Regions from separate parts of the Pseudoalteromonas sp. MMG024 genome, predicted to be linked through region 2. Evidence: predicted binding sites of a transcription regulator. Region 2 holds the regulator's gene; the other holds the start of a gene.
The links. Region 2 encodes NrdR, which represses ribonucleotide reductase genes. Its sites were predicted from a motif close to AAACACNANATNTNGTGTTT; they were not measured.

Region 1: nrdA (class 1a ribonucleoside-diphosphate reductase subunit alpha) is a predicted target of NrdR. The motif match lies at 9,464-9,483, and genes of this name have one in related genera.

Annotation. Positions count from the first base shown of each region.
Region 1 covers NZ_JAKFZO010000001.1:360,628-372,876, forward strand. Annotated here, with positions in the region: gene rpsA (30S ribosomal protein S1) at 1-1,619, opposite strand, end outside; gene cmk ((d)CMP kinase) at 1,697-2,386, opposite strand; gene aroA (3-phosphoshikimate 1-carboxyvinyltransferase) at 2,495-3,772, opposite strand; gene serC (3-phosphoserine/phosphohydroxythreonine transaminase) at 3,772-4,851, opposite strand; gene gyrA (DNA gyrase subunit A) at 4,974-7,670, opposite strand; gene ubiG (bifunctional 2-polyprenyl-6-hydroxyphenol methylase/3-demethylubiquinol 3-O-methyltransferase UbiG) at 7,825-8,535, shown strand; gene L1068_RS01745 (HAD-IA family hydrolase) at 8,537-9,211, shown strand; gene nrdA (class 1a ribonucleoside-diphosphate reductase subunit alpha) at 9,613-11,898, shown strand; gene nrdB (class Ia ribonucleoside-diphosphate reductase subunit beta) at 11,961-12,249, shown strand, end outside.
Region 2 covers NZ_JAKFZO010000007.1:26,766-39,014, forward strand. Annotated here, with positions in the region: gene L1068_RS08060 (diguanylate cyclase) at 1-524, opposite strand, end outside; gene L1068_RS08065 (phosphatidylglycerophosphatase A) at 539-1,009, opposite strand; gene thiL (thiamine-phosphate kinase) at 1,021-1,989, opposite strand; gene nusB (transcription antitermination factor NusB) at 2,024-2,437, opposite strand; gene ribE (6,7-dimethyl-8-ribityllumazine synthase) at 2,447-2,911, opposite strand; gene ribBA (bifunctional 3,4-dihydroxy-2-butanone-4-phosphate synthase/GTP cyclohydrolase II) at 3,021-4,133, opposite strand; gene L1068_RS08090 (riboflavin synthase) at 4,158-4,817, opposite strand; gene ribD (bifunctional diaminohydroxyphosphoribosylaminopyrimidine deaminase/5-amino-6-(5-phosphoribosylamino)uracil reductase RibD) at 4,819-5,940, opposite strand; gene nrdR (transcriptional regulator NrdR) at 5,945-6,394, opposite strand; gene glyA (serine hydroxymethyltransferase) at 6,466-7,722, opposite strand; gene L1068_RS08110 (patatin-like phospholipase family protein) at 7,922-10,099, opposite strand; gene ettA (energy-dependent translational throttle protein EttA) at 10,295-11,968, shown strand; gene L1068_RS08120 (rhomboid family intramembrane serine protease) at 12,030-12,249, opposite strand, start outside.

The DNA.
Region 1 (12,249 bases), on a different contig from region 2:
GCTGGCTCTTCTTTCTTAAGCTTATCTAGCGCTTCTTTCTCTTCAGCTTCTGAAATTGCTTTGATTGAAAGGCTGATAGCGCGGTTCTTGCGATCAACACCTACAAACTTAGCTTCTACTTCGTCACCTACAGAAAGAACTGCTGATGCGTCTTCAGTACGCTCAACTGCTACGTCAGCTACACGGATGTAACCTTCAACACCTTCGATAAGTTCAACTGTAGCGCCTTTAGCGTCAACTTCAGTTACTTTACCCTTAACAATAGCACCTTTTTTGTTTGCGTCCAGGTAGTTATTGAAAGGATCAGCTTCGATTTGCTTAACGCCTAGAGAGATACGCTCACGCTCTGGGTCAACTTGTAAAACGATAGCTGTGATTTCGTCGCCTTTCTTGAACTCACGTACAGCTTCTTCGCCAGGCGTGTTCCAAGAAATGTCTGAAAGGTGAACTAGACCGTCAATGCCGCCTTCTAGGCCGATGAAGATACCGAAGTCAGTGATTGACTTGATCTTACCAGTAACTTGGTCGCCTTTGTTTTGTAGACGAGCAAATTCTTGCCATGGGTTAGCTTTACATTGCTTAAGACCTAGAGAAATACGACGACGTTCTTCGTCGATTTCAAGAACCATAACTTCAACAGTGTCACCTAAGTTAACAACTTTTGAAGGGTGGATGTTCTTGTTAGTCCAATCCATTTCAGAAACGTGTACTAGACCTTCTACGCCTTCTTCGATTTCAACGAAACAGCCGTAGTCAGTAAGGTTAGTTACACGACCAGAAAGCTTAGAACCTTCTGGGTAACGACCAGCGATAGCTGCCCATGGATCTTCGCCAAGCTGCTTAAGACCTAGAGATACGCGTGTTTTCTCTTTGTCGAACTTAAGTACTTTAACTAAGATTTCGTCACCAACGTTAACGATTTCGCTTGGGTGTTTAACACGTTTCCAAGCCATGTCTGTGATGTGTAGAAGACCGTCAACACCACCTAAATCAACGAATGCACCGTAGTCAGTAAGGTTCTTGATGATACCTTTAACTTCTTGACCTTCAACAAGGTTCTGTAGAAGTTCTTCACGCTCTTGTGAGTTTTCTGACTCGATAACAGCACGACGAGAAACAACAACGTTGTTACGCTTCTGGTCAAGCTTGATTACTTTGAATTCTAACTCTTTACCTTCAAGGTGAGCTGTGTCACGTACTGGGCGCACGTCAACTAGTGAACCTGGTAAGAATGCACGGATAGTGTCAACTTCAACAGTGAAACCACCTTTAACCTTACCATTGATGATACCAGTAACAGTTTCTTGCTCTTCACATGCTTTTTCAAGACGGATCCAAGCTTCGTGACGCTTAGCTTTCTCACGAGAAAGGATAGTTTCACCGAAACCATCTTCAATTGCATCTAGTGCAACATCTACTTCATCACCAACTGCTACTTCTAATTCACCAGCAGTGTTTTTGAATTGCTCAGCAGGGATTGCGCTTTCAGACTTAAGACCCGCGTCTACTAGTACGATGTTGTTTTCGATTGAAATAACAGTACCTTTAACGATTGAACCTTGTTCTGCTTCAAAACCCTTTAGGCTTTCTTCAAATAACTGTGCAAAATTTTCTGACATTATAAGTCTCTAAATAAAATATCCATTTGGCTATCCTGCCGCATGGGGTTGTTATAAAAATCAACTCTTCCTATGAGTTAACCAATTAAATTCTTTTCGATACACAAAGACACCACTTGCTCAAATGCTTGATTTGCATCGAGTTCGGTAGTGTCTATAACAATTGCATCTTCAGCAGGTACAAGCGGAGCGACTGGGCGATTCATATCGCGATCGTCACGTGCTTTGATATCTGCAACTAGGCTGTCTATTTTAACATCAACACCACGTTGCTTCAACTCAAGAAAACGGCGATTTGCACGCTCTTCTGCTGACGCTGTTAAATATACTTTTAGCACTGCATCAGGGAACACTACAGTGCCCATATCGCGACCATCAGCTATTAAGCCTGATTCGCTTCTAAATGCACGCTGTCGACGTAATAACGCTTCGCGAACACTCGGCAATGCGGCAATTTTAGATGCCATGCCACCAACCTCTTCAGTACGAATTGATTTGGTAACATCTTCACCTTCTAAAATAATTTTACCATTGCCGGTTTCATTATCTATCACAAATTGCACATCTAAATTAGCCGCTAACGGCAATAAAGCTTCTTCGTCTGTTGGTGTTATCATATGGTGGCTCGCTGCTAGCGCTAAAACACGATAAATCGCGCCACTATCTAATACGTCCCATCCAAGCTTATTTGCTAATAAACGGCAAACGGTTCCTTTACCTGAACCACTTGGTCCATCGACTGTAATTACTGGTTGACTACCCAACATTACAACCTCCCAAAATGTACAAAACTAAAATCGCCGCGCAGTATACGCGATAATTAAAAAATTATCGCTACTTTACGGTGAAAAATCTGTGATTTCTATTTTAGACGATTATTCCGACACACATGCAAGTGTTTCAAAATAAGTAGGAAATGTCTTATAGGTACATTTAGGATCATTGATAATTACATCATGACCACCTACCGCCACCATTGAAAAGCACATGGCAATTCGGTGATCATCATAGGTATCTATTTCGGCAAGTTGAATGTTATCGGTAGGGGTTACTTCAATAAAGTCATGCCCTTCTACAACCTCTGCACCGAGCTTTCTAAGCTCCGTTGCCATCGCATAAAGTCGATCCGTCTCTTTTACTCGCCAGTTATAAATGTTGCGTATCGCTGTTTTACCTTTTGCAAAAAGTGCAACGGTTGCAAGTGTCATCGCTGCATCTGGGATTGCATTGGCATCGATATCTACACCCTTAAGCTCACCTTTAGACACAACAAGATAATCGTCATGCCATTCGATTTTTGCACCCACTTGTTCCATCACTTTTGCAAAACCAATATCGCCTTGCACACTTGCGGCGCCAACACCATTAATACGAATTGTGCCGCCATTAATCGCTGCGGCAGCAACAAAGTAAGACGCACTTGAAGCGTCACCTTCAACCATAATTCGACCAGGCGATTGATACTGCTGATTACCTGTCACTACAAATGATTGATAATCATTATTTTCAACACTAACGCCAAATTTGGCCATTACGCCCAAGGTAATATCAATATAGGGTTTAGAAACAAGCTCGCCTTTTATAGTGATTTCTGTGTTGTTTTTAAAAAGCGGCGCCGCCATTAACAGTGCTGTTAAAAATTGGCTCGAAATACTGCCGTCAATTTCTACTTTACCACCGGCTAGTTGATTACCCACGATTTTAAGTGGCGGATAATCTTTATTTTTTAAATAGCTAATATCTGCGCCTAATGCGTGTAGTGCATCAACAAGATGACCAATCGGTCTTTCTTCCATGCGAGGTTCGCCGATTAGCTCATATTCACCATTGGAAGTAGCTAAGACTGCGGTAAGCGGACGAAATGCTGTACCTGCATTACCTAAAAATAGTGGCTCAGAGGGCGTTTCAAAATTGCCGCTTTTACCATGAACTTGGGCAATTGTTTTATCTTCATTTAGCGATACCTCAACGCCCATAGCATTGAGCGCTTTAAGCATATGACGAATATCATCGCTATCGAGAAGATTCTCTACTTGAGTTGTGCCTTCGCATAGCGCTGCCAGTAATAGAATGCGGTTAGATAAACTCTTAGAGCCCGGTAACGTGACTTCACCATTTACACGCTGAATCGCTTGTAAGTGTAACTGTTCCATTACTTATGCTCCTGTTCGAACTTATGCATGAAGTCTACTAGTGCTTTTATGCCGTCAATTGGCATTGCATTGTAAATACTAGCACGCATACCACCTACCATACGGTGTCCCTCTAAGGCGAGTAAACCAGCTTGTTTCGACTCTGCTAAAAAGGCTTTGTTCAGTGATTCGTCGTTAAGCCAAAATGGCACATTCATTCGCGAACGGAAGTCACGCGCAACGGTATTTTTATAAAACTGGCTATTATCAATAAAATCATAAAGTAATGATGCTTTTTCGATGTTTTGTTGTTCTATTACTGCAACGCCACCTTGTGCTTTTAACCATTTAAAAACTTCCGCAGCTAAATACCAAGAATACGTTGGCGGCGTGTTATACATGCTTTCTTTTTTAGCTTCTAAGGCATAATCAAAAATGCTCGGCTTCTGTGTACCTTCACGTGAAAGCAGTGATTTTTTAACAATAACAATGGCAAGACCTGATGGGCCGATATTTTTCTGTGCGCCCGCATAAATTAAATCAAACTGATTAACATCAATTTCGCGCGAAAGAATGTTTGAAGACATATCTGCGACGATTGGTGCACTGTGTTTTACCGTATCAACAATCTCAATGCCGTCGATTGTTTCATTTGGGCAATAGTGAATGTATGACGCATCGCTCGGTAATGGCCAAAGGTCAGGCGTTAAGCAATTAAACTCGCCGTTTTTATCATCGCGTACATTAATTTCAATAGCATCGGTAAACTTTTGTGCTTCGCTGAATGCACCATCAGACCAAATGCCACTATTGATGTAGACCGCTTGTTTGTTTGCAACATGAAGATTCTGCGGTACTGCAGCGAACTGACCGCGACCACCACCGTGCATAAATAACACGGCATAGTCATCAGATATGTTCATTAGTTCACGTAAATCACGTTCGCTTTGCTTAGCAAGCGCTATAAATTCGTTACTGCGATGACTTATTTCCATCACATTAACGCCTAGCCCTTGCCAATCTAAAAACTCTTTTTGCGCTTTTTCTAATACTGCTCGGGGCAAACTTGCTGGCCCTGCACAAAAATTATATACACTCATTCCCAAAACCTCATTTGTACATAATTAGAAAACAAAAAAGCGGCTGTTAGCCGCTTTTAACATTGTTCATACTGTAACTGATTAAATATCAAATTACCGCATGATAAAGATGAATATTTTTTCTATTCAGCTGGTTGCTCTGAATTATTTTCATCTGTATTTGGTGTTTCATTATTTTCGCTTGAAACTGCTTCATCTTCACCTTCTTCAGAAAGGAATTGAGACTCTTCAATTTCATCGATACGCTGTAAACCAACAACTTGTTCGTCATCAGCTGTACGAATTAAAATAACACCTTGTGTATTACGACCAACAGTAGATACCTCATTAACACGGGTGCGTACTAATGTTCCTTTGTTAGAGATAATCATGATTTCATCATTATCTTCAACTTGCACCGCGCCAACTACTTTACCATTACGCTCAGATACTTTAATCGATACAACACCTTGTGTTGCACGGCTCTTCGCTGGGTAATCTTCAAGCAGTGTACGTTTACCGTAACCATTTTCAGTGATCGTCAATACCGGACCATCGTTCTTAGGTACGATAAGTGACACAACTTTCACGTCATCTGGCATCTTAATACCGCGTACACCTGTCGCTGTACGACCCATCGGGCGTAACGCTAGTAACTCTTCGCCAGTTTCCGCATCAAGTTTCACTTCACCTGTTTCCGAATCACGTTGTTTTTCGTTAAAGCGTACTACTTTACCGTGATCAGTGAACAACATGATGTCGTTTGTGCCGTTGGTGATATCTGCACCAATCAAGCTATCGCCTTCGTTTAGATTGATTGCGATAATGCCCGAAGCACGCTGACGACTGTATGCCGTAAGTGGTGTTTTCTTAACTGTACCGTTCGCTGTCGCCATTAATACATACTTATCTTCTTCATACTCGCGTACTGGTAAGATAGTGGTAATACGCTCATCTGCTTCAAGTGGTAGTAAGTTAACAATTGGCTTGCCACGCGCAGCGCGACTTGCTAGTGGTAACTGGTACACTTTAAGCCAATATAAACGACCTGACGTTGAGAAACATAAAATCGTGTCGTGGGTGTTTGCAACTAATAGACGTTCAATGAAATCTTCATCTTTCATCTTAGTTGCAGATTTACCTTTACCACCACGACGCTGCGCTTCGTAATCAGAAAGCGGTTGATACTTAACGTAACCTTCGTGAGACAGCGTTACTACAACGTCTTCTTCATTGATTAGGTCTTCAAGGCTAATATCGTGCGCAGCTGCTGTAATTTCAGTGCGACGCTCATCGCCAAAGTTTTCTTTAATTTCAACTAGCTCTTCACGAATAACTTCCATTAAACGCTCAGGAGTTGAGAGGATATAAAGTAGTTCAGCAATTAGATCTAATAGCTCTTTATATTCATTTAAGATTTTTTCGTGTTCTAAACCTGTTAGTTTATGTAAACGAAGGTCTAGAATTGCATTCGCTTGTGCTTCTGACAAGTAGTATTGACCATCGCGAATACCTAAATCTGGTGCAAGCCATTCAGGGCGAGCAACGTCGTCTTCACCTGCTTTTTCTAGCATGCCTTTAACGTTGCCCAGTTGCCAGCTACGAGAAAGTAAGGCTATTTTTGCTTCTTCACGAGTTTGCGAACGACGAATAACCTCGATAATAGGATCGATATTCGCAAGCGCGATTGCTAAACCTTCAAGAGTATGTGCTCTGTCACGTGCTTTACGTAAATCAAATACCGTACGACGCGTCACTACTTCGCGACGGTGCGTAACAAACGCTTCAAGCATTTCTTTTAGGTTAAGTAGTTTTGGCTGGCCATTATCTAGCGCAACCATGTTCATACCAAACACTGTTTGCATTTGTGTTTGTGCATACAGGTTGTTTAGAACAACTTCGCCTACTTCACCGCGTTTAATTTCGATAACAATGCGCATACCGTCTTTATCAGACTCATCACGCAGTGCACTGATGCCCTCAATTTTCTTGTCTTTAACAAGTTCAGCAATCTTTTCAATTAAACGTGCTTTGTTAACTTGGTACGGGATTTCATGAACAATGATTGTTTCTTTACCCGTTTTTTCGTTAACTTGAACTTCTGCTTTGGCGCGGATATAAACTTTACCACGGCCTGTTTTATACGCTTGCTCGATACCTTTTTTGCCACTGATAATACCCGCTGTTGGGAAATCAGGACCCGGGATATAATCGATCAGCTCTTCAATTTGTATTTCTGGGTTTTCAATAACCGCTAAACAGCCGTTAATAACTTCAGATAGATTATGCGGCGGGATGTTCGTCGCCATACCTACCGCGATACCAGAGGCACCATTTACAAGTAAGTTAGGTACGCGTGTTGGTAAAACAGCTGGAATTTTTTCCGTACCATCATAGTTATCAACGTAATCAACCGTTTCTTTTTCAAGGTCCGCTAATAATTGATGGGCCATTTTAGCCATACGTACTTCGGTATAACGCATCGCAGCAGCGCTGTCGCCGTCTACCGAACCGAAGTTACCTTGACCATCAACTAATAAATAACGAAGTGAGAACGGCTGAGCCATACGTACTATCGTATCGTAAACCGCACTATCACCGTGTGGGTGATATTTACCGATTACGTCACCTACAACACGTGCAGACTTTTTATAAGGTTTGTTCCAATCATTATTGAGTTCATTCATTGCGAAAAGTACGCGGCGATGAACTGGTTTTAAACCATCTCGTACATCAGGAAGCGCACGTCCTACAATTACGCTCATGGCATAATCGAGGTATGAATTTTTTAATTCATCTTCAATATTGATTGGAAGGATTTCATTGGCGAGATCTGTCATCCGATTTCTCTTCCTTCAATCGTGTATTAATTCAGTTATTATTTTTATAACCAAAGCATGCTAACACAAAAAATCATTATTTACAGGTTGTAAGCAGTAGTCTTTTTATAAAAAATCCCTTTATAATGCCCTCAAATCACTCTGGATGCTTTTTATGACCGTTCAACAAAATGTAGATGCAAGTGAAATTGCAAAATTTGAAGCCATGGCCGACCGTTGGTGGGACCTTAATGGTGAATTTAAACCGCTACACGAAATAAACCCGCTTCGTTTAGACTTTATTAACTTATATAGCCAAGGTATTTTCTCAAAAAATGTATTAGACGTTGGCTGCGGTGGCGGTATATTAGCTGAAAGCATGGCTAAGCTAGGCGCGCAAGTGACGGGTATTGATATGGGAGAAGAGCCCTTAAATGTTGCTAAATTACATGCATTAGAAGTCGGCGTTTCCCTTAATTATGAAAAAGTGACCGCTGAAGCGTTTGCCGAGCAAAACCCTCAGCAATTTGATGTTGTTACTTGTATGGAAATGCTTGAACACGTACCAGATCCTGAATCTGTAATCGCATCATTAGCAACATTGGTGAAGCCCGGTGGTCATGTATTTATGTCAACGCTTAATAAAACACTTAAAGGATATTTATTTGCCATTGTTGGTGCCGAGCACTTACTTAAGATTGTGCCAAAAGGCACGCACGACCACGACAAATTCATCAAGCCTGCGACTTTGATTAATTGGGCTGAAAAATACGGCCTTAAAGCGCGCATTATGAAAGGGTTAAGTTACAATCCGCTTGGCCAAACATATAGTTTAACCAATGATGTGTCAGTTAACTATATGATCCATTTTGAAAAGTTAGCATAAAATGTATCAAGCAGTATTGTTTGACTTAGATGGCACCTTAATCGACAGTGCGGATGATTTAGGTGCTGCGCTTAACTTTGTGTTAGCCAAACATAATAAACCGACGGTAAGTGCAGAGGCATATCGTACCCAGGCCTCTAACGGTACGCTTGCATTACTCAAACTTGGTTTTGGTGATGAATGGCAAAATCTGTCTAACGACGAACAAGCGCGATTAAAAGAGGCGTTTCTTACCTTTTACGCAAACAATTTATGGTGTAAAAGCAGTTTTTACCAAGGTATTGTGCCACTAATTACGTTTTTAGATGAGCACGCAGTTCCTTGGTCGATTGTGACAAATAAACCAAAGCACCTAACTAACCCCCTTGTTACGCAAATAACACAATTTGCAAACTGCAAAAATATTGTATCGGGTGACACACTTGAACGCGCCAAGCCCTACCCTGATCCTTTGCTTTACAGCTGTGAATTAATGAAGGTTGATCCTAAGTGTTGCATTTATATCGGTGACGATGAGCGCGATATCATTGCTGGCAAATCTGCGGGAATGAAAACAGCTTCGGCGCTTTGGGGATATTTAAATGGCAACCCTGTTTCAAGCTGGCAATCTGACTTTAGCTTCACTAACGCCTGCTCACTGCTTAACCATATATCTAGTTGTCATGATGAAAATTAACCACTAGATATTGTGGTTATTTTAATCTCGGACCCAAAAACAATACCTTGTGAATTTGCAACAAATAAATTTTAAATATTTTTTTTTATCGTATTTTTTTCGTTGTTTTTTCACATAGACTAAACACACTTTACTTAACAAGTTAGTGGATGCTAACAGACTAGTTAGTAAAAAATTGATCACAAATTATCTCGCTTTTCTAGGCCTTGAAAAAAGACGCATACCCCTCTATCTTGTGATCATCTGTGATGGCGACACCATATCTAGTAGCTAAGCGAAAAACGAGCACTAGTGGTAATTTCGCCTGAGCCGTGCGCTTAAATAATAGGACAAAAGTCCACTTTAATATTTCGACATAATAAAAATTTTTTGCTCGTTTGAAGGAAATTGCAGGCATAACTATGAACCAAGAGCTTTCAGTCAGTAAACGTGACGGTCGCAAGGAACCGCTTGACCTAGACAAAATTCACCGCGTTATTGCATGGGCAGCAGAAGGCCTAAATAACGTATCTGTATCGCAAGTAGAACTAAAATCACATATTCAGTTTTACGACGGTATCCGTACAGAAGATATTCACGAAACCATTATCAAAGCTGCTGCAGATCTAATTTCGAAAGAAACACCAGATTATCAGTATCTTGCTGCGCGTTTGGCAATTTTCCATTTGCGTAAGAAAGCCTATGGTAAATTTGAGCCACCTAAACTGTATGATCATATGGTTAAGATGGTTGAAATGAACAAGTATGATCCACATCTACTTGCCGACTATAGCCTGCAGGAAATCGAAGAGCTTGACGCGTATATTGATCATTCTCGCGATCTTACTTTCAGCTATGCTGCCGTTAAGCAGTTAGAAGGTAAATACCTTGTGCAAAACCGTGTTACCGGTGAGATTTATGAAAGCGCGCAGTTCCTTTATATTTTAGTTGCAGCATGTCTATTCTCAAAATATCCGAAAGACACGCGTTTAGACTATGTAAAACGTTTTTATGACGCAACATCGACGTTTAAGATCTCATTGCCTACGCCAATTATGGCGGGTGTGCGTACTCCTACGCGTCAATTCAGTTCATGCGTACTGATTGAATGTGACGATAGCCTAGATTCAATTAATGCAACGTCATCGTCGATTGTAAAATACGTAAGCCAACGTGCTGGTATTGGTATCAATGCGGGCCGAATTCGCGCACTAGGTAGCCCAATTCGCAGCGGTGAAGCATTCCACACTGGCTGTATTCCTTTCTACAAGCACTTCCAAACGGCAGTTAAAAGCTGTTCACAAGGCGGTGTGCGTGGTGGCGCAGCAACACTATTCTATCCGTTATGGCACTTAGAAGTTGAAAATCTACTGGTGCTTAAAAACAACCGTGGTGTTGATGACAACCGTGTTCGTCATTTAGATTACGGCGTTCAGTTTAACAAAGTAATGTATTCGCGCTTAATTAAAGACGATTACATCACACTGTTTAGCCCGTCAGATGTGCCTGGTCTTTACGATGCGTTCTTTGAAGATCAAGATGAGTTCGAGCGCTTATACTTACAATACGAACAAGATGAATCAATTCGTAAAAAACGTATTAAAGCGATTGAATTATTCTCTATGTTTGCTCAAGAGCGTGCAAGCACAGGTCGTATTTACCTACAAAACGTAGACCACACAAATACACATAGCCCGTTTGATTCAAAAGTAGCACCAATTCGTCAGTCTAACCTGTGTCTAGAAATTGCGCTTCCTACTAAGCCATTAAAACACGTAATGGACGAAGAAGGTGAAATTGCATTGTGTACGCTTTCTGCGTTCAACCTTGGTGCGATTAAATCACTTGATGAATTAGACGAATTAGCAGAACTTGCTGTACGTGCACTAGACAACTTACTCGATTATCAAGATTACCCTGTACCGGCTGCATATAACGCAACTATGGGTCGTCGTACGTTAGGTATTGGTGTAATTAACTACGCTTATTACCTTGCTAAAAACGGTGTTAAGTATTCAGACGGTTCTGCAAACGCGTTAACTCACCGTACATTTGAAGCAATTCAATATTACTTAATGAAAGCATCAAATGAACTTGCTAAAGAAAAAGGCGCATGTCCTAAGTTTAACGAAACAACGTACGCAAAAGGCATTATGCCAATTGATACCTACAAGAAAGATCTTGATACAGTATGTAATGAGCAATTGCACCTTGATTGGGATGGCTTACGCGAAAGTATTGTTAAACACGGTATGCGTAACTCAACATTATCTGCGCTAATGCCATCAGAAACGTCATCGCAAATCTCTAACGCAACCAATGGTATTGAGCCACCGCGTGGACACATCAGTGTTAAAGCGAGTAAAGACGGTATCTTAAAGCAAGTTGTTCCAGAGTACGAACGTTTACAAGATGCATACGAGTTACTTTGGGATATTCCAAGCAACGATGGTTACTTACAATTAGTGGGTATTATGCAGAAGTTTATCGACCAAACCATTTCTGCTAACACGAATTATGATCCAAATAAGTTTGAAGGCGGTAAAGTTCCAATGAAGCTATTGCTTAAGGATTTACTGACTGCATACAAACTTGGTGTTAAAACACTTTACTACCACAACACCCGTGATGGTGCATCGGATTCACAGGACGAGCTTAAGCCAGAGCCTGAAGATGATGGCTGTGCAGGCGGCGCGTGTAAAATCTAAATCCCAGCGGGCAAGATACACTCTTTGCCCGCTAGTTTGTTTTCTCTAGAGTTAATAATAATATGTCGTATTCAACATTTAGTCGCGAGCATAATGACCAACTAAAAGAACCAATGTTCTTTGGACAAACTGTTAATGTTTCGCGCTATGATCAGCAAAAGCACCCTATTTTTGAAAAGCTAATTGAAAAGCAACTTTCATTCTTTTGGCGTCCAGAAGAAGTTGACGTGAGTAAAGACCGCATCGACTTTGAAGGTTTACCAGAACACGAAAAGCACATTTTCTTGAGCAACTTAAAATACCAAACATTACTTGATAGTGTACAAGGTCGTTCACCAAATGTTGCGTTAC
Region 2 (12,249 bases):
TTCACTAAGGCATTTCGTTTATTGCTAAAGTTATTATTGGTGTCACTTACACCAAGCAGCTGAGAAATGGTATTGAGTTTTTGGTTGGAGTAAAGGTAAAGACTGTTCGATGCAATCCAGATACGGCCGTTGTTATCTTGTGCGATATCACGTACTGGGCCGTTTAAACTAAAGCGCTCTGATGTCAGCTCACTTGGGCTAAACTTTACTAGCCCGTTATCAGTGCCAATCCATAAAAAGCCGTCGTTATCGATAAGCAAACTGTTAATTGCATTGCTTGGCAAAAAATCACTGTTATTAACATTAAAATTAGTAAAGCGATTACCGTCGAAACGACTCAAGCCAAACTGGGAGCCAATCCACAAGTAACCTTGTTGGTCTTGTACAATGTTTTTGAGTGATTGTGATGCAAGCCCATGCTGAATATGCCACTGTTTCACCACATAGTCATCAAGCGAAGCGTATGTCGGTTTGAGTGTACTAAGTAATACAACTGTAAATAACAATATTAAGCGAAACAGCACGGTTTATCTCATTATTAAATTAGCCCGTAATAAACAACTAGCTGTAAACATATAAGTGAAAATATCCCTGCCAGAATATCGTCAACCATAATGCCAAAGCCACCTTTTACGTGTTTATCGAGCAGTGTGATCGGCCAAGGTTTAACAATATCGAAAAAGCGGAATAAGATAAAGCCAACCAGTAAGGTTTGCCATGAAATCGCTGCGCCAATCATGGTGATATAAAAACCCGCCACTTCATCCCAAACAATGGCAGGATGATCATGTACGCCAGCATCGCGACTTGCAACGTCACAAAACCAAATACCAATAGCGCAAATTGCAATCGCAACAACCAACTGTAGCCACAGCGGCGCCATCATGGTAAGGAAAATAAACGGTATTGCCGCTAAGGTACCAAAAGTGCCAGGTGCTTTAGGCGCCAGTCCTAAGCCAAAACCCAGCGCACAGAAATGTGTAAATTTTTTTAAGTTAAATTGTGCCACGCACACTCCGATTATTCTGCATTAAAGTGCTCAAAGCCACATTGCGTTAATGTTAACGGTTTACCTTCAAGCGTCAATTCAACCTTGCCAACATTATTGTTGATTTGACCGATACACGACAGAGCAACGCCATACTGTTTGAGCGTCATTTCAACTGTGGTACGACGTTCTTCCGGTAACGTGAATAGCAGCTGATATTCATCACCATAGGTTAAGGCATAATTAAGCGCTGACTCTAATGGCAATACGTCTTTAATTGTTGCTGCTAATGGAATATTTTCAGCAAACAATTTTGCGCCAACGCCCGACATCTGACAAATATGGCCGAGATCGGCAATTAAGCCATCCGAAATATCGATACAACTGGTTGCTTTGCCACGTAACATTTGCCCTGCTGCCACTTGTGGTGTGGGGTAATCAAACGCTTTATTGGCATTGGCAAACTGCTGCTCAGTAAGTGATACTTTGCCATACTTGCTATCAATTGCGAGCCCAGCATCACCTAAAGACCCTGTAACAAACACCCAATCACCATTTTTTGCACCACTGCGTGTTAACGCACTGCCATTTGGCACAAAACCTTTGGCACAAATACTAATGGTTAATGGACCTTGTGTGGTGTCACCACCGACAATTTGCACATTATAGTACTCAGCAATTTCATGCATTCCTTGGGTAAACTGCTCAAGCCATTTTGTCTCGGCGTTTGGCAGCGTAAGCGCCACAGAAATCCACGCAGGCTCTGCGCCCATTGCAGCTAAATCACTTAAGTTTACGGCAAGCGCTCTGTAACCCAGTGCTTTTGGGTCGATATCTTTAAAAAAGTGAACACCTTCAACAAGGGTGTCTGTGGTCACGGCTAATTGACAGTTTTCAGGAACGTTTATCAGTGCTGCATCATCACCAATGCTCAATGAGACATCTTTACGTGCGACACCGCGGCCTTTGAAAAAGTGAGAGATTAATTCAAATTCTTGCATGCACAAAAAAGCCGGCCTAAAGCCGGCTCTCCAATTATTTCTTTCTAAGCTGATTCTGGGTCTTATCTAGCACCCCATTCACAAACTTATGGCTATCGTCAGCAGCAAATAGTTTTGCCAGCTCAATACCTTCATTGATAGCAACTTTATAAGGTACGTCTTCGCGGAACTTAAGTTCATAACAAGACAGACGCAAAATCGCTTTCTCGATTAAATCGATTTCTTCAAAAGGACGATCTAAATGCGGCGTAACAGCTTCATCTAGTGCCTTATGATTGACTGCAACACCACGTGCTAAGTCTTTAAAATAATCCACATCAATTTTGCTTACATCGTTTTCAACAAGCATTTGTTGTTCGATATCTGCAACCGGATTACCGCTTACTTGCCATGAATAAATTGCTTGTAACGCCAGTTTACGGGCTTTACGTCTAGCTGCTGGTTTCATTAAGTACCCTTAAATTTGTTCTAACAGGTTAACCATTTCTAGCGCACCTAAAGCAGCTTCGCCACCTTTGTTGCCCATTTTGGTGCCCGCACGCTCAATTGCTTGCTCGATGTTTTCAGTTGTTAAAACACCAAACGCTACAGGAATATCGTAGTCTAGCGATACGCTTGCTAGGCCTTTGTTTGACTCATTAGCAACTAAGTCAAAGTGCGGCGTACCACCACGAATAATCACACCAAGTGAAATGATTGCATCAAATTCTTTCTTTGCTGCGATGCGCTTAGCTGCTAAAGGAAGCTCTACAGCACCCGGCACATAAACAACGGTAATATCGTCGTCATTTACATCACCAATACGCTTTAAGGTATCAACTGCACCATCAAGTAAGCTTTTACCAATGAAATCGTTAAAGCGAGAAATAACGATAGCAAACTTTTTCCCTTGAGCGTTTAATTTACCTTCAATCACTTTCATTTTATGCCCTTCTCTTTGGCTAATTCATTTATCGCGCAATCGCAAAGGCGCGGATTTTATCATACTAAATTAAATTTTTTTAGGCTTATTTTTAGGCTTATGGTTGAGCCTATTGCGGCTCAACGTATTCAACTACTTCTAAGCCAAAACCTGAAATCGCATGGTACTTCTTCGGCATGCTCATTAAGCGCATTTTATGAATGCCTAAATCAGCCAAAATTTGTGAGCCTACACCTACGGTGCGCGATGTACCTTGGAACTTGCGCACGCTCGGGCTTTCACCTTTGTCTTGTGCTTCAAACGCTTTAAACAAGTGCTCAAGTTCTTCTGGGTTTTCGTGTTTCGCTAAAATAACTAATACACCGTTATTTTCGGCGATGTATTTCATTGCACCTGACAGTGTCCAGCTGCGATCGGATGCGCGATCTGACAATAAAATATCGTTAAACGTACTTTGTAAGTGAACACGTACTAAGGTTGCGTCATCTTCTTTTACGCCACCCTTTTTCATTGCGTAATGAAGTTGACCGTCAATTGTGTCTTTATACGTCACTAGGTCAAACTCACCGTGTTCAGTTGGCAATTTACATTCTGCTACACGCTCAATAGTCGCTTCATTTAAGTTGCGGTATTCAATTAAATCCGCAATGGTACCCATTTTTAAACCGTGCTCTTTAGCAAAAATTTCTAAGTCTGGGCGGCGCGCCATGGTGCCATCTGGATTTAGTATTTCAACGATTACTGAAGATGGTTCGCAGCCTGCTAAGCGCGCTAAATCACAACCGGCTTCTGTGTGTCCTGCACGAGTCAGTACACCACCCGGTTGCGCCATAATTGGAAAAATGTGACCTGGCTGTACGATATCTTCAGGTACTGCACCTTTTGCCACTGCAGCTTGTACTGTGCGTGCACGGTCTGCTGCTGAAATACCCGTTGTTACACCCTTTGCCGCTTCAATCGACATGGTAAAATTAGTAGAAAATTGTGCGCCGTTATTGCTCACCATTAGTGGTAAGTTAAGTTGCTGGCAACGCTCTTGTGTTAGCGTTAAACAAATCAAACCACGGCCATGTGTCGCCATAAAGTTAATTGCATCGGCACTGATGTGCTCAGATGCCATAATTAAGTCGCCTTCATTTTCACGGTCTTCGTCATCCATCAGAATGACCATTTTGCCTAGACGGATATCTTCAATAATTTCTGCTGCAGTGTGTAAGCCCATTTTGTTACCTTTGCTTGCGACTGGTTATCGATTCATAAAGCCAGCTTGCGCTAGAAGCTCATGAGTGAGAGAACTGGTTGGTTTTGCATCTTGCTGTGGCATCATTAAACGCTCTAAATAACGTGCGAGCTGATCCACTTCTAAATTCACTTTGCTACCTACTTTAAAGCCACTAATCGTGGTTTCGCCTGCTGTGTGTGGCACAATAGTTAGCTTAAATTCGTTGTCGTTTATTTCGTTTACGGTAAGGCTAATGCCATCAATGCAAACCGAGCCTTTATACGGAATGTACTTGAGTAATTGCGCTGGTGCACACAGCCAATAATCGGTTGCACGGGCATTGGTTTCAATACGGGTTATGGTTGCAATACCGTCTATATGCCCAGAAACTAAATGACCGCCTAAACGCGATTGTGGCATTAACGCTTTTTCAAGGTTAACGGTTTGCCCAACTTGGTAGTTTTCAAAGTTGGTTAACGATAGGGTTTCTTTTGATACATCGGCTACATAGCCGTGGCCTGTTAAAGCAATAACCGTTAGACATACGCCATTGGTTGCGATGCTGTCGCCTAATTTAACATCAGCCAAATCAAGTTTGCCTGAGTTAATGGTAACGCGCATGTCGCCAGCAATCATTTCAATTGCCGCAACGTTTCCGGTTGCTTCTATAATGCCTGTAAACATATTAATTTCTTTTTACTAATGCATGTAGACAGATATCCTGTCCAACTTGCTTGAGTGTGTTTATTTCAAGTTCAGGGACTTGAGACATGGTTGTAAATGTTGGCAAGTTAATCAAGCTCTTACTACTGTGCCCCATCAATTTAGGCGCCATAAACAGAACAAGTTCATCGACCAGCTGTTGTTCAAACATTTTACCTGCCAAGGTTGCGCCCGCTTCTAACAATACTAAGTTAACGCCGCGCTCGGCTAATAATGACAATAAAGCGTATAAATCTACTTTGCTATTATTTTGCTCAACCACTACTTGTTCAACAAAATGCGGCCAAGTGTGCGATTTATCAAGTGTTGTACGTGCAATAATTATTTTAGATGGTTGCTGAAATAACGCGAGATCCGGCGTTAGTCGGTTTTGCGAATCAATAATCACGCGTATTGGCTGGCGAGTACTGTGTTTTGCATCAGTATCTGTCAATTCATCAGGGCGGACATTTAATTTCGCATTATCGATAATAACGGTATCAGCCCCTGACAGTACTGCACAACTTTCTGCGCGTAAATCTTGCACAGCGCGGCGCGATTCACTGCTGGTAATCCATTTACTTTCACCATTTTCAAGCGCCGTTTTGCCATCAAGGCTTGCCGCTAATTTACAACGCACATAAGGCAAGTTGGTGCGCATGCGTTTTAAAAAGCCCAAATTGAGCGCTTCGGCTTCATCGTTTAATAAGCCAAAATCGGTTTCGACTCCGGCATCTTCGAGCATTTTTAAGCCGCGACCTGCAACTTCTGGATTTGGATCAACCATTGCAGCGACAACACGGCTAACGCCTGCTTTAATAAGACCTTCAGCACATGGCGGCGTGCGGCCATAATGCGAACACGGTTCTAGCGTAACATAAGCAGTTGCGCCTTTGGCGTTATCGCCAGCCATTTTCAGTGCATGCACTTCGGCATGAGGGCCACCCGCTTGAATATGAAAACCCTCACCGATGATTTGATTATCTTTAACTAAAACGCAACCTACGTTGGGGTTAGGCGTGGTGGTAAATCGACCGCGTTTTGCAAGCTCGATGGCGCGCGCCATATATTTGTGATCACATTCAGAAAAGCGATTGTTGTGCATCTAATTACTCACCTAAGCGTGCGATTTCTTCGCCAAATTCTTTAATGTCTTCAAATGAGCGGTAAACAGAAGCAAAACGTACGTAAGCAACTTTATCGAGCTTTTTCAGCGCTTCCATAATAAATTCGCCGACCGTTTTACTATCAACTTCGCGCTCACCTGTTGCACGCAGTTGCGATTTAATTTGGTGTACTACTTCTTCTACTTGTTCTGTACTGACAGGGCGTTTTTCTAGCGCACGATGCAAACCATTGCGAAGTTTGTCTTCATTAAACGGTTCTCGGCTGCCGTCTTGCTTGATTACACGTGGCATAACAAGCTCAGCACCTTCAAAGGTAGTAAAACGTTCGTGACATTCATTACATTCGCGACGACGGCGAACCTGATGACCACCACCTACTAAGCGTGAATCGATAACTTTGGTGTCATTGGCTGTACAAAAAGGACAATGCATAAACAACTCTCGAAAGAAAAAAGGCCGCAAAAAAAGCGGCCTTATCATATCATGTTAACAATGAGAAAACATTATGCGTAAACAGGGTGTTTCGCACAAATTGCTTTTACTTTCTCACGTACTTCATCTTGTACTTTTGTATCTTCGATGTTGTCTAGAACATCACAGATCCAGCCAGTTAACTCTTTTGCTTCTGCTTCTTTAAAACCACGACGCGTGATTGCAGGAGAACCGATACGTAGACCAGACGTTACAAACGGAGAACGTGGGTCGTTTGGTACTGAGTTTTTGTTAACTGTAATGTAAGCATTACCAAGTGCTGCATCAGCATCTTTACCTGTGATATCTTTGTTGATTAAATCAAGTAAGAATAGGTGGTTGTCTGTTTTACCAGAAACAACGTCGTAGCCACGTGCTTTGAATACTTCAACCATAGCTTGTGCATTCTTAACAACTTGTGTTTGGTATGCTTTGAACTCAGGCTCTAGTGCTTCTTTAAATGCAACCGCTTTAGCAGCGATTACATGACATAAAGGACCACCTTGACCACCTGGGAATACCGCAGAGTTTAACTTTTTGTAAATATCTTCGTCACCACAGTTAGACACGATTAAGCCACCACGAGGACCCGCTAGTGTTTTGTGTGTTGTTGTCGTAACCACGTGTGCAAATGGTACTGGGCTTGGGTAAACGCCTGCAGCAACAAGGCCGGCAACGTGTGCCATATCAACTAGCAGGTAAGCACCTACTTTGTCTGCGATTTCACGGAATTTAGCCCAATCAACAATACCTGAGTATGCTGAGAAACCACCGATGATCATTTTAGGCTTGTGCTCTAGTGCTAGCGCTTCAACTTGTGCATAGTCAATTTCGCCAGTTTCTTCGTTTAGCCCGTACTGAACTGCGTTGTACGTTTTACCTGAGAAGTTTACGTGTGAACCGTGAGTTAGGTGACCGCCGTGTGCAAGGCTCATACCTAAAACAGTGTCGCCCGGCTGAAGTAACGCTTGGAATACTGCCGCGTTTGCTTGTGAACCTGCGTGCGGTTGCACGTTTGCGTAATCTGTACCGAATAATTCGTTAGCGCGATCAATTGCTAATTGCTCAACAACATCAACGTGCTCACAACCACCGTAGTAACGCTTGTAAGGGTAACCTTCCGCGTATTTGTTAGTTAACTGAGAACCTTGTGCTTCAAGTACACGCGGGCTACAGTAGTTTTCAGACGCGATAAGTTCGATGTGCTCTTCTTGACGCTGCTTTTCGTTTTCCATTGCGCCAAATAGTTCTGGATCAAAATCCGAGATATTCATGCTACGTTCTAACATGGTTACTCCTAAATAGAAGATGGTTGTGGGATAAAGGGCGTATTGTACGCTTAAAAAGCGCCCTTGCCTACTTTGTATATGTGAAGTTATTTAAACAGGGATTGAAAATTTTTCACAGTGTATTTTTAATGATATTTTCAAATCGAAATATAAATATTTAAAATATAAAACAAACCATTCATTAAATTTAATTATACAACTACCAGTGTTTGCCTAATGAGACAAAAAAGCTGGATTCGCCATCATCGGTTGCACCAAAACCAAATGCAGCTGGGCCAAAGCGTGTATCGGTGCCAACAAACAAGCTGCTAGCAAAAATAAGCTCAGATAAATCGACACTTTGTTGAATATCCCACACATTGCCTACTTCAGCACTCACACCAAGGTAAAGTGGCATGCTGGTCATGTTAAGCATATCGCGACCTAAATCGTATTGATAAATTACTGCGCCAAACGCTTTCTTAGGACCGTTTAACACGTTTTTGCCATAACCCGATAAGTTTAAAAATCCGCCCAAGCGCTCAGTGTTAACGGTAAATGTACCGTCTGATTCATAACTGGTATACGATGCTGTGCCAACTAAGCCGTGGTGGCGAATAGAAAAAGCGCCGCGCCAATCAATTTTGTATTTACTGGCATAGCGACTGTCGATTGGATCAAGGCGATCGTCGTACGCTTCTTTAAAACGCCCATAATAAACACGTAGTCGATTACCTTGGGTTGGAAAGCTAATGCTATCTAAGGTGTCATACATCAAACTGCTGTAAAAACCCGTTTGATCAAAGGGGAATTTATCATTAATCAATGATTTTTGTTCAAGTTCGCCAACATCACGTATTGTGCCAAACTCAAATCGCCAAAAGTTATTAATGTTGTAACCAAGCGCCAAATTACCGCGCAGGTGATTTTTTTCCAAATCGAAGAACGCTTGCGTTACTGTTTGTAGCTTGTATCTATCTTTGATAAACGCAAGGCGAGCACTCGCATAATAGTCACCTTCTGCGTTTAGTGGTTGATAAAATTCGGTCGCGATATACTCTTCAAAACCTAGCGAAATCTCATTGCGCCAAAGCCCCCCATAGCGATTAATATTACTGCGCGTAAACGCCATATCAATTGAGAGCACCGAGTTTACTGTCACGTCACTTTGATAATTAGCGCCAAAATCTAAATAGTTTGGCCCCCACGATTTACCAATTGTTTTTAATACTAACACCCGCCCTTGTTCGGTATCTTTAAACTCGGTTTCAACGCGCTCAAATTCATTGAGCGCATAAACGCGGTTTACCGCCTGCTGCACATCATGCTCAGACGGAGTGTCTCCGGGGTTAATCGAAAAGTGTTTGAGTATCAATTTATTATTAACGTCTGACAAATTATCCAACGAAATCGCAAGTACTGGGTTATAAATTGGCTGAAACCACACTTGGCTACGCTCGCGTTTAGCAACTTGATAAGCCTCAAATGCACTCGGTGAAATAGCTAAGGTTTGTAGTTTTGGTTCCGCGATTTTTGCAGCGGCAAGGCCGCGTACTAACGACTCTTCTAAATCAGCCCAGTCAGTGGTGCTTAAGTCATCAATGTCGGGGCGTATATAGATGTCCTTTTCACTTAGTAAACGTTTTTGCCATTGTGTTGAGGCATTGGTCAAAATGGTAGAAAGCTGGCCAAGTACTTCCATGGTTGATGTGAACTCATTCGACTGAGCAAGTGATGCACCTATATCTACGGCTATAACGATATCTGCGCCCATCTCTTTTACTACATCAACCGGCAAATTATTGGCGATGCCACCATCAACCAGCAAGCGACCATCTATTTCGGTCGGCTGCACAGCCCCGGGGACCGAAGCCGACGCTTGCATTGCTTCAGCAATACTACCAGATGAAATAACCACGGCTTCACTGGTCGATAAATCGGTCGCAATTGCGCGATACGGGATTGCCAGCTGGTCAAAATCATCAAACAAATGCACTGAACGCGTGGAGTTTCGCAATAAACGGCTCATACTTTGGCCGACAAGCAAACCTTTAGATGAACGCAATGCACCGTCACGAATACCAAAATTCAGCTGTAGATTATACTTATCGCGTAGCTCTTTATCGCGATAACGTAATACTTCTCTTGGAATATCATCTGAATAGCCTTGGTTCCAATCTTCATTAAGCATAAATTTTTCAATTTCACTTGCTGAATATCCCAAGGCATACATACCTGCAACATAAGCGCCAATGCTAGTACCGGCGATATAATCAACTTTGACATTATTCGCTTCAAGTACCTTTAACACGCCAATGTGCGCGCCGCCTTTGGCGCCGCCACCACCGAGTACTAAGCCTATTTTTGGCTGATTCGACGCACTCAGTTCAAAACTCATCAATATTGAACAAAATAAAAGATAAAGAGAGGTTTTATTAAGCGCCGGCATAGGTAAGCAATTACTATTATTTTTATGTGACTTTACCTTAACTTAACAGAATGACATTTTAAATCTACTACGACATTGAATGCCCCCATTTATCACACTACAATATGCAGCAATTACATTATTAAAATCACTATAGGATTATTCATGCCTTTACCGGATAAGTTTATCTACACGATGCATCGTGTAAGTAAAGTAGTGCCGCCAAAGCGTACTATTTTAAAAGATATCTCGCTTTCATTTTTCCCTGGCGCAAAAATTGGTGTGCTTGGTTTAAACGGTGCAGGTAAATCTACCTTGCTTCGTATTATGGCGGGTGTTGATACCGAGTTTGAAGGTGAAGCGCGCGCGTTCCCTGATACAAAAATTGGTTACCTACCACAGGAACCTGTACTAGACGAAAACAAAACAGTACGTGAAACAGTTGAAGAAGCCCTTTCTGAAGTAACAAATGCCCTTGCACGTTTAGACGAAGTTTACGCTGAATACGCAATGGACGGCGCGGACTTTGACGCATTGGCAAAAGAGCAAGGTGAACTTGAAGCAATTATTCAGGCGCACGATGGTCACAACCTAGATAATGCACTAGAGCGTGCTGCCGATGCACTTCGTTTACCAGAGTGGGACACGCCAATTAAAGTACTTTCAGGTGGTGAGCGTCGCCGTGTAGCGATTTGTCGTTTATTACTTGAAAAGCCAGACATGCTATTACTCGACGAACCAACTAACCACTTAGATGCTGAATCAGTAGCTTGGTTAGAGCGTTTCTTACACGATTACGAAGGCACTGTTGTGGCGATTACCCACGACCGTTATTTCCTAGATAACGTTGCAGGTTGGATTTTAGAGCTTGACCGTGGTGAAGGTATTCCGTGGGAAGGTAACTACTCGTCATGGCTTGAGCAAAAAGATGCGCGTTTGAAGCAAGAAGAAAAAGCGGAAAAAGCACGTCAGAAATCAATTGCGCAAGAACTTGAGTGGGTACGTTCAAACCCGAAAGGCCGTCAGGCTAAATCGAAAGCACGTATGGCACAATTCTCAGAACTACAACATTCTGATTACCAAAAGCGTAACGAAACTAACGAGCTATTTATTCCACCAGGTCCTCGTCTAGGTGATAAAGTACTAGAAGTAAATAACATCAAAAAAGGCTACGGCGACCGTGTACTAATTGATGATTTAAGCTTCTCAGTACCAAAAGGTGCAATCGTCGGTATTATCGGTGCTAACGGTGCTGGTAAATCAACCTTATTCCGTATGCTAGGCGGTCAAGAAACACCAGATGCAGGTTCATTTGAACTAGGTGAAACCGTTGAACTTGCAACAGTTGACCAGTTCCGTGACGATTTAGATGGTTCAAACACTGTATTCCAAGAGTTATCTGAAGGCCAAGACTTATTGAAAATTGGTAACTTTGAAATTGCTAGCCGTGCTTATGTATCGCGCTTTAACTTCAAAGGTAACGACCAGCAGAAATACGTGAAAGACTTATCAGGTGGTGAGCGTAACCGCCTTCACCTAGCTAAGCTTCTAAAAGCTGGCGGTAACATGATCTTACTCGATGAGCCTACCAATGACCTCGACGTTGAAACACTACGTGCCCTTGAGAATGCGATTTTAGAATTCCCAGGCTGTGTAATGTGTATCTCGCACGACCGTTGGTTCCTTGACCGTATTGCTACGCATATTCTTGATTACCGTGATGAAGGTCAAGTTAACTTCTTCGAAGGTAACTACACAGAATACGAAGCATGGCTTAAGAAAACGCTTGGTGCAGAAGCTGCGCAACCTAAACGTATTAAGTACAAGAAAATCGGTTAATTGGTTTTCACACAATACAAAAAAGCCCGCAATGTGCGGGCTTTTTAATGCATAAGCGTTATTAACGTTTTAGCACAGCTTCTGGCTGATTGAGCAGTTTGATTAATGGGTTTTCAGCAAGCACTTTCTCTTTTAAGAAGTAACCAATCACTAAGCCAACAACAAAACCACCGATGTGCGCGCCATAATCAACACCATCTTGTAATACGATTAAACCGAAAATATTAATTGCTATCCAAATCGCAAAGAACCACACCGCGCTCAGTTTCTTTTGATAAATA